Regions from separate parts of the Bacillus songklensis genome, predicted to be linked through region 1. Evidence: riboswitches for the same ligand, from Rfam matches in the RefSeq annotation. Region 1 holds a riboswitch; the other holds the start of a gene.
The links. Region 1 has a riboswitch for cyclic di-GMP ahead of ACFOU2_RS10120 (PAS domain-containing protein). Riboswitches for the same ligand answer to the same signal wherever they lie in the genome.

Region 1 (5,329 bases):
TCAGTGGTTCAATTATTCCTTGATACTCAGTATCCTTGTAGTGAAAAAGTGACAAGTCCAGATGTTCCAAAAAATTATGTAAACCAAATTTTTCTAAGCTAATATCTTGTAATAAACGGAGGAATTCTCCATTTTCCTTAGAAAGAGTTGACTTATTTTGAATTTGTGAATGTAGCTTTGGCAATAACGCCTCTAATCGATCGAAGCGATGCTCTTCCTCTTCATAAATATGGTGCCAATATAAGCGTTCATGTTCATCTTTTGCTTGTTCAATAGTTGGAACCAAAATTTCCTTAAACGTATTCAATGCACCTTTGGATCGAAGTAAAATTTCTTGAACATTCATCAGATTTTCAATCAATAAAATCCCCTCCTATCTTTATTATTTTTGAGTCAACTTTTCCCTAAACATCTTTTCCATATTAAAATGAATATAAACCTCAAAAATAACAAAACATATAAGATTAAAGCTTGATTATGATTGACTCTTCTCCTTACTAAAAACCGGAAGATACAACTATTGGAAACGTGAAGAAGATTGGCTTACTCTATTGTTATGTTAACTAATAAAGCGGCAGCGATTAGCTGCCGCTTTATTAGTTAACTTATGCTGATTGTACAATATCATTTTCTCCCCTAAATTAATTAAACTTTTCCCTTCTTACCTTTTAATGACTTCATTTAGTCAACCAGCATTTTTTATATTTTCTACTTTAGATTTTGACTTAAAAAGCCATTTCATCATTGGTGGAGTTACAATCGTTGTCACAAGAATGACTACGACAATAACAGCAAACATATCTTGGCTCAATAGCTTAGTTTCTAAACCAATAGCTGCGATAATTAATGCTACTTCACCACGGGACACCATAGCTGAACCTATCCCCAACGAGCTATTCCAAGAGAATCCGGCCACTTTGGCACCGATTGCTGCACCGATTAATTTCGTAAGGATAGCTAAAATACTTAACAGAACAATAAGGCCTAAATTTTTAGTAATCCCACTAAACTGAGCAGCGACACCAATGGATGTAAAGAATACAGGAACAAAAATAGAATAACTGATCGTTTCCACCTTTTCGAAAACTTCGTGTTTGTAATCTGTTAAACTGATGGCTACTCCTGCTATATAAGCTCCGATAATCGCAGCAACCCCTGTGTATTCCGCTAGATAGGCATAAACAAAACAGATAATTAAAGCAGCGGAAATAACAGATTCAGTCACTCTTAATGGTGCAAATTTTTTCAAAAACCAGGGGACTACTTTCCACCCCACAAGGATGGCTCCTGCAAAAAATAATACTTTCTTTAATACGACCGTGCCTAAATTGACATCCCCGCCAGCTAGGCTCATTAAAAATGCCAAAGCAATGATGACTACAACATCATCAATAACGGCGGCCCCTAAAATGGTTGCCCCTTCACGGGATTTTAATTGATTCATCTCTTTAAGGGCTTGAACAGAGATACTTACACTGGTAGCTGAAAGTAATAACCCTAAAAACCAGGACTGTATAGCTGTAAGGTTCAACATCATTCCAGCGAAATATCCTAAAACAAGAGGAACAATAATCCCCCCAACACCTACAAAGGCGGAAGCTTTTCCAGTCCTTTTAAATTCATCAATGTCCGTTTCTAGTCCTGCAATAAACATAAGAAGTATGACACCGATTTGACTAAATTCTGTTAATGTTTCTGTCTCGGTCACCAATCCTAAAACTGACGGTCCCAGTACAATTCCAATCAGAAGTTTACCAAGAACTGAAGGCTGCCCCAATCTTACGCTTATGTCTCCTGCAATTTTAGAGGCAATTAAAATAATGGCTAATTGAAGTATTAACACCTAAATACCACCTTTCTCTATTTTATAATGTGTTTCAAGCTAAAAAATGAAAAAAGAGCCTGTCACCATAAGGACATACGTATCCCTTGGTGACAGGCTCCTCCAAAAAGTAAAATGATTCTCGATATGATAAGGCATCTGTTTATTTCTTATTTTATATACGATTAAAAGTCTAAAAGGTTTCATTTTATTATAGTTTTACTATCTACTCATTATAATTTATAAGTTTTAAAATTGTTTCTTCCATTCTTCTTCGCTTCGTATAAAGCGATATCCGCATATTTCATCAGTTCATTCTTTGTAATTCCATCTTTAGGATAAAAGGCAATTCCGATACTGGAAGTGGTTTGGAAGCTATATTCTCCAAGGTTCCAAGGTTCCTGAAGAGATGTAAGAATTCGTTCAGCTATTTGTAAATCCTCCTCCTCTCCCTGAATATTAGGAAGAAGGATAGTAAATTCATCTCCACCTTGTCGTGCAAAGGTATCGCTTTCTCGAAGACAACTTTGTATCCTCTTGGAGAATTGCTCGAGAAGTTCATCCCCTACATCGTGACCCAAGGTATCATTGATGTCTTTGAAGTTATCCATATCCATATCCATATACATGACTGCCATCTTACGCCTATATCGCTCTGCCTCTTTGATGGATTGTTTCAATCGTTCTTTAAATAGTCTCCGATTCGGTAAACCCGTCAACGCATCATGATACGCCATGTGGGTTAGTTTTTCTTCATACATTTTTCTTTCTGTAATTTCTCTTGATACCACAAGAAAATGCTTAAAATCACCTTCTTCATCAAAAACAGGAGTTGCTTTCGCCTCGAACCATATCCATGGTGATTCCTGTTACTTCTAAATCAATCACAGTCCCATCCAAACGTACTAATTTTTCTTCCGTAGGAGCAACAACCATGCCTATTCTTTCTACTTGCTTGATTCGATGTTCAATCAAACGAACGGAATCAGGATGAAAATAATCCATAATGGATTTACCTATCAACTCTTCTAATGACGATACTCCTATCAGTTTGATACAAGATGGATTGGCATATTGGATTCGTCCATTTTGATAAACGATGATGGGTTCAGGAGACAGTTCTACTAATCTTCGATAACGCTCTTCACTTTCTTTTAATGATAGTTCCAATTGTTTTTGTTTGGTAATATCTCTGGTAATACCCGAAATTCCCACAATGTTCCCGTTCGCATCTCGAATCGGGGAGAGGGTTAAGCTCACCTCAACGGGTGTCCCATCCTTTTTGATACAAGTCGTTTCAAATCCTTTGATATGTTTACCTAATTTCACTTGTTCCACCATGTCGTCTTGTTGAGAGAACCGATAGGAGGGGATAATGGGTAATCGATTTCCAATTAACTCCTCACGTTTCCATCCATAGATTTCTTCAAATGCAGGGTTTACATCCAGGACATTCCCATCCAAATCCAAGATGTCGATAGCATCACCAGTGGAGTTGAAAAGGGCTTTTACCCTTTCTTCCATCTGGTTTAAAGATGCTTTTGTTTTATGCAGCTCTGTCACGTCTTTCGCCACACCAAAAATACCGACAATTTCACCGCTGACCATCAAAGGTACGTTCTTTACCTGCAAATCGATAATTTCTCCACTTTTATGAATAGCCTGCGTTTCATACTCACAAGGAGTTCCTTGTAACGTTTGTGCAAAATACCGATTGGTTGCTTCTACATGTTCAGGAACGATGATATCTTGATAATGGATTCCTTGAACTTCTTCCTGCGAGTATCCAAATATCTTTGTTACCACTTGATTCACTTCCATGACTTTTCCATCCACGGAGAGAACAAAAATCGCATCAGGATGATATTCAATGATAGATTTATAGACTTCAATGGATGATTCACTCAATAACAAATTCATTTTTATTTTCTCCTTCGGCAACCCAGCTTTCATAATAATTCGCCTTAGACCTGTGGCTTTGCGTCCCTGACTTTCGTTCAGGTTTGCCATTTTTCGGTAGGTATTCTTCGCCTTAGCATACCTAATTCATGGATTGAAATAACTTTTTTCATCCCAATTCTACCTAAAAGTAAATATCAATGTGGTTCTGGTGCAAAAAGAATCAGATAGCAAAATCTAAATGAACATTAACTAATAAATGCGTCCGTTTTATTCGCAGTTAAATCCTTTATGGTGAACTTTTACGATGAAAACCATCTATAACGTTCGGTATTTACACTATATTTTTATGCGTATTTTGACAACATTGGAGGTTTGAACCAGAACCTTTTCTTTAACAATTTAATAAGGCAGGTTTTTTAAGCATCTGCTCCATTTCATGAGCTGGCAATGGCGGACTAAAGAAGTAGCCTTGAGCTTCATCACAGTGAATTCCTTGCAAAAAGGACACTTGCTGCTCCGTTTCCACTCCTTCCGCAATAATTAAAAAACTTAAATCTTTCCCCATTTCAATAATCTTTTGTACAATGGAGGTTGTATGGGGTTGGCTAGTGACGTCTTTTATAAAAGATCGATCAATCTTTATCTTATTAACGGGTAAATGGTTCAGAACACTTAACGAAGAGTAGCCTGTTCCAAAGTCATCGATGGAAACATTCACTCCCAATGCTCTTAGTTCATTAATGATATAGGTAGATTCTTTTATATCTTGCATGATTGATTCCGTAATTTCCAACTCAAGCAATCGGGGATCCATCCCTGTTTCCTCTAAAATTCGTTTTACCTTTCTGGTAAAATACGGAGATTTAAACTGGGCAACCGAAATATTAACAGCCATGCGTAAAGACGGCATTCCTTCTTGGCGCCATAATTGGCTTTGTTTGCATGCCGTTTCAAGAACCCAGTTTCCTATCGGGATAATCATGCCGTATTCCTCTGCCAATGGAATAAACTCCATCGGTGAAATCAGTCCTAATTCTGGATGGTTCCATCTTATTAAAGCTTCCACTCCGGTGATTTCACCTGTTCGTATATTCACTTGGGGTTGGTAATGAAGGATCAACTCGTTACAATCAATCGCTTTGCGTAGCCCCTGTTCTAATCTCATTTTTCTATAATGGTTTTTATGGGAATCAGCTGTATAAAAATGAAACGTATTTTTTCCTCGTTCTTTAGCACTATACATCGCCTGGTCGGCAGCTTTCACCAACGTTTCCGCATCAGTGCCATCTACCGGATATAAGCTAATCCCAATACTTGGAGAAGTGTAGAAAAATTCATTCCCCAATAAAAATGGACTAGAAAACCCATAAAGGATGCGTTCGGCAACTTCGACAATTTGAGTGTAATCTACATTTTCGAACAAAATAATAAACTCGTCCCCTCCTTGCCGGGCCACAATATCTTCCTCACGGACAGATTGGTTGAGTCTTTTCGTCACCTGCTTTAATAGCATGTCCCCCATCGCATGTCCCATCGTGTCATTAATGGTCTTAAACCCATCTAGATCAATATACATAATCGCAAGTTTACATTTAGTTCTTTTAC
Region 2 (5,329 bases), on a different contig from region 1:
TTACAACTCCCTTCCATAAAAGATAAATGGAAAAATTACTTACAGCTTCTCTTGATAGGGTATGCGGTTTAAAGTGTAGGTGAAATGGACAATGGTCGAGATGTTTGTAGAATTTTAAGCATTTAGAATAACAGAAGGAAAATAAAAGTTTTCAATATTGTATTGGTTTATATAAAAGATTTTCGAACGTAACAAAATGTTATTCATGTTACATTGGTTATAGCTATAACCAAAATCACCAATTGGGTAAATATGTAAATTTCGTGATTGCTCAATGATTTGATTAAGTTGTCCTATACAAATATTTTTTAAAAACATAATTTAGTACTGAGTATTGAATGCTTATCAATTTCCCAATAAGCAATAGAAGGGAGAAGGGCAAATAATGAGTGATGGAAGTTACGGTTACGGTTCTGGGTTTGCTTTAATCGTTATATTATTCGTCTTACTTATCATCGTGGGATGTTCCTGTATGTCCTATGGTGGATATTAAAAGTTACTTTGAATTTACCACTTAACTATTCATAATAGTCGGTTTCGCTAAGGACAGATTACTCAATCTGTCCTTTTTATCATAATCGACGAGAAGACCCTCGCTTCCAGACTTGCTAAGTGGGGGTAGATCAAATAATAATTCATTGCTAAAAATTCCACGTTCATATCAACACTTGTCCATTACCTTTTATGATATTTTGCATATCTTACAACATGAGAGACAAAAGTCTCCTGAATATCCTCCACCGGACATACACACCTTCTTTGTCTTGGCTAAAAGCGCATGTTATAACATGCGCTTTTAGTCTTTGTTGAATTTAAAAATGATTAGAACTGCACTCTAATAGCATTAGTTGGAAAAATATTGAATTTTCTTGTCTATTAGTGAGTCTGTCCAATCCAATTCTTTCTTGAGAACATAACGTAAAAGTATGAATCGTAATTTAGCAATCCCTTACTACTCAATAGGAGGTGAACAAGTATGGGCTTTGGTTGTGGTGGTTATGGTTATACAGCACCTGCAACTACCGCTCCTAGCTATGGCGGCGGTTTTGCGTTAATTGTTGTTTTATTCATTCTCCTCATTATCGTAGGTTGTGTATGCATGGGTATGGGTTATTAGTGGTTGAATTAACGAAAACAATCAATTTTATAGGCTTTAACAATTGATTTTCATAAAAAATAGACTACTCCCTACAAAAATAAAGATAGTGGATAGTCTATTTTAATTTGACATATTACTTAAAAATGTTGATTTTTTCCCTCAGCTAATGAGTTTGTCCAATCCAACTATTTCTTGAAAACATAATGTAAAAGTAGGGATTGTATGTCTGCAATCCCTTCATACTCCATAGGAGGTGTTAAATATGAGCGATGGAATTCGCACTGCTTTTGCGTTAATTGTTGTCTTATTCGTCTTACTTGTCATTGTAGGATGTTCTTGTACAGGATTTGGCGGTTATTAATTCCTCACATCATCTAATGGGAACAGTTGATTTCGTTTCGCTTATTGAGAAGACAAAGGGCAGATTTAAATGATCTTTCCTTTGTCTTAAAATATCTATTTTCACAAACATTGATGAAGATCATGTACCTCTCATTTCAAAATCATATCTTGTGTCAGAAAGGAGGAATAACGTGGAGCATTTAGTTCGAAGATATCAAGGAGAGCCTGTTGAGGTTATGGATCATTATGGACGAGTTTATAGAGGAATTATAGACGGGGACCCACCTCCTGGAGGAATGATGCTTCGTACCCGCTTTGGAAGAAGATTTATCCCCTTCTTCTTAATTGCAGCTCTTTTCCTTTTAAGATTCAGAAGACGACGCATTTTCTAAAAGCTAAATAAAGAAACCTACTTTTTTGTAGGTTTCTTTCTGTTTTTATAATAGGCTATTTTTTAAGAAATTTTGTAATTAGAGGACTTACTAGAGGACTTACTTGATCAAACATTTTCTTAGCTTGTTGAGCCGTTCCTGCAATCTTTATAAAATCTAAATTTCCTTCTGATGTACGAAAATGAGACATGAAATCTTGCTTATTTTGCTTTATTGGGGGGCGTCGTAATGGGCTAGGAGAAAAAAAGGGGTGCATGGGTCGTTGTGGTCTTCTAGGCAGCAAATTCAAAACCTCCTTTGAGTTACATATCTCTTCTCTAATAGATATATGAAAAGTTGAACCTTTAAGGAAAGGTACATATCCCTAAAAACACATAATTACTATTCCTATACATAAAAAAGCAATCATACATAAATTTATGTATGTGATTGAATACATATTTACCTAATAAAAAGCGAACCTCCTTCATAAACAAGAAGTTCGCTTTTTATTAGGTATTTTTTTCAATACAACATGATAATTATCATGTTGTATTGAAAAAAATATCATATACAATCTTCAATTTAATTCCAGACAACATATTATAACTGCGGCTAGGTAAAAAAAGCACCTCCACCTTCGTTAGAGCCCTTTATGCCGCTAAATAAAGAAATAAAGTGCCATTCCATTCCATTAGTTATAGATCTTTTCAAAAGTCGAATTTGTAAAGAGGACTAGAACTAGTCCTCTTTTTTTAAAAGATAAAAAAGTGTAAAGCTACGGAGAATTTTCAACATTACTTAGTTTGCTCCTTATAAATGCATTTTTATCATGATTTCTTATCACAAAACAAATAAAGGGAATAACATCCAAACACCTTGAACAAAATACAAAAGACGCCGCGAGACATCACCCGGTAACAAAATCCTTAGTTCTATACCTAATCTATGAAAAAACTACCTCTTGATCCTCGAGGTAGTTTTTTCGTTTTCTCTCATGTATATCCCATACATTTTTAGTTTACATAACCATTCTTACCGGAACCTGCACCAAAACAAACCCCTTGGCGCCCAAGGGGTTTTGGCTTGTCTATTTTTATTATTTATGCATCTTTTTATACATCGTTGATGAATCAACGTTTTCAGCTTCTCAAGAAGCCTGGCAGCTGTATAAAAAGGGGTGGTTTTATGCAATCTCTAATACATATATTAAAAACAAATTTATCAAAATAACATTTTCTAAAACTCTAAACCTTTTATGAAAAAAGAATCTACTCACCAGTATAAATTAGATAATTGTTTTTCCCTTGCTTTTTAGCTTGATACATAGCTTGATCAGCATGTTTCAATAAGGTTTCTACATTATCCCCATGATGGGGATAAAAAACGATTCCGATACTTGACGTAACTTTTACCGAATTTTTTTTCAAGATAACAGGTAATCGCAATTCTTCTAATACTCTTTCGGCAACTTGAACAACGTCTTCTCGTGTAATTTCAGGCAGTATTACTGTAAATTCATCACCTGCCAATCGTGCAGCCATATCCCTGTCACGAACAGAATTATTTAAACGTTTGGCCACCTCTTGTAGCAATTGATCGCCTATTTCATGACCGAAAGTATCATTTACATTTTTGAAACCGTCTAAATCGATAAACATAACAGCTAAAAGTTTCTCACTTTTAAACTGATCTAATTTCTGATTCAAGGTTTCTTGAAAAAATCGCCGATTCGGCAAACCAGTCAATTGATCATGGTAGATTAAATGATTCATGAGTTCTTCATGTTGTTTCCTTTGAGTTATGTCCAGTACAACTAATTCTCTTGCATCTTTTCCCATGTACTCAATAGGAGTCGAAATAACCTCGACATGAATGATTTTTCCATCAAATCTAATTACTTTCAGTTCATACTTTGAAACTTCGTCCTTGTCTTTCTGTTGTCTCAATAATACTTCTTTTACAGTTTCTATAGAATCGGGATGAATAATATCCATCCAGGGCTTCTCAAGGAGTTCTTGAAAATGAGAAGCTCCTAAAAGATTAGCACAAGCACGATTGACAAAGATAAATTCACCTTCAGAACGGACAAATATTGGCTGAGCAGAATGTCCAATTAAACATCGGTATTGCTCGCGGCTCTTCTGAAGATACTTCGATACCTTTTCTTGCAAGAAAAAAACATTAAAGAAGAGTAAGAGCAAAATAAATAAGGTTATATCATCAAAGATCTCTTCCTCCACACCATTAATATGTAACCCAAGCAGTTTAAGAATTGATTCATCCTTATAATAAACAGCAATAGTAAATAACATAAAAATCAGACTCATTCTGATTTTATGATTTAACTTCATTTTATTAACTTCTCCTTTCGGCAGCTCAGCCATCATAGCAATTGCCTTAGACCTGTAGCTTTGCGTCCTTATCTTTCGATAAGTTTGCCATTTTTCGTGGATGTAGTTTCAGCCTAGCAATTTTACACTATTCGACAAAAAACGACAACTAAAGATTATTAATATATCTGTTATTGTGTTATCCTACTCCATCAGGTCGAAAAGATAACTTGTCATCGTCTTTTCACTATCCCTCGCCTCCTTACCAAGGCTCCTTTTAAATGCAGTAACAGAAGACCTCACCCCATCCTTATAAGAGGATGGGGTGAGGTCTTCTGTTGTTTGCGGAATTCTTAAAAGAACCGTATTCGCAAGCATCGGGGGATTTTAAGCGCAAAAACACCGTAAATAAATTAGAAAAAGTGTTCTCTTTTATTTACAGTATAATTTACAGATCTATTTTCAATTATTTATCTTACTTTTGTAACCTAAATAACTGAATTGGTTTTCAAAATCAAGGGTATATGAACTCCCTCCGGTCGCCCTTGATTTTAAAAATTTTTCGTGCTACCTGGCTGACGCCGACCGAGAACTCATACCAAATAGGATTTTCCCCTCTGTCTCGGTCGAACCAACAGCATAGCACGAAAAACAAGCCGCCTTATAGCCTGTTCTCTCCCTCTTTTCCTCCCTCCAAGCTCACCCAAATAGGAGTCACCAAAACCTCCACCATTTCTTTTGGCCCTTCTGTTCCTCAAGTACAGCAACTTGTTTTTTCATTTCCATCATCTCTTTCATCGCGTTCACTAACTCACCATCACGCTTTTCTAATCGATAATCGATATACTCTTTTTGCTTATCTTGCTGGTTCCGCAGTTCCGCAACAGCCTTCCGCAGCTCCATAATTTCTTCTTTTTGTTGAGCCATTATCTGCATAGCAACCTGGGTTTGCTTCATAAGTTCTTGGAACTGTTCACCCACCTCCACCTGAACAGAAATCGCCTGTTGATTAGACTGCTGCTGCGCTACTGCGGTTGTCACTGCGGTTTCTTCCTCAATTTCTATATTCCTTACAGCCATAAGGCTTAGACCTTCCTCAATCTCCACTGCGGTTAGATTACGGTTGAACCCTTCCGCAATGAAGCGCAGTATATCCGCAGTCTCTGGTCGATACCTTCGGTGAC

Region 2: it holds a riboswitch for cyclic di-GMP, as region 1 does, so the genes downstream of both, ACFOU2_RS01980 (diguanylate cyclase domain-containing protein) here and ACFOU2_RS10120 (PAS domain-containing protein) in region 1, are expected to answer to the same signal.

Annotation. Positions count from the first base shown of each region.
Region 1 covers NZ_JBHRZT010000043.1:93,548-98,876, forward strand. The annotation lists gene ACFOU2_RS10105 (IMEF encapsulin system ferritin-like cargo protein) at 1-361, opposite strand, end outside; gene ACFOU2_RS10110 (cation:proton antiporter) at 686-1,843, opposite strand; gene ACFOU2_RS10115 (diguanylate cyclase domain-containing protein) at 2,056-2,676, opposite strand; gene ACFOU2_RS10120 (PAS domain-containing protein) at 2,642-3,742, opposite strand; cyclic di-GMP riboswitch class I at 3,756-3,840, opposite strand; gene ACFOU2_RS10125 (putative bifunctional diguanylate cyclase/phosphodiesterase) at 4,116-5,329, opposite strand, start outside.
Region 2 covers NZ_JBHRZT010000009.1:37-5,365, reverse strand. The annotation lists gene ACFOU2_RS02005 (YjcZ family sporulation protein) at 386-493, shown strand; gene ACFOU2_RS02000 (YjcZ family sporulation protein) at 977-1,117, shown strand; gene ACFOU2_RS01995 (YjcZ family sporulation protein) at 1,362-1,460, shown strand; gene ACFOU2_RS01990 (hypothetical protein) at 1,633-1,833, shown strand; gene ACFOU2_RS01985 (YppG family protein) at 1,889-2,089, opposite strand; gene ACFOU2_RS01980 (diguanylate cyclase domain-containing protein) at 3,084-4,199, opposite strand; cyclic di-GMP riboswitch class I at 4,183-4,265, opposite strand; partial or broken gene ACFOU2_RS01975 (hypothetical protein) at 4,860-5,329, opposite strand, start outside.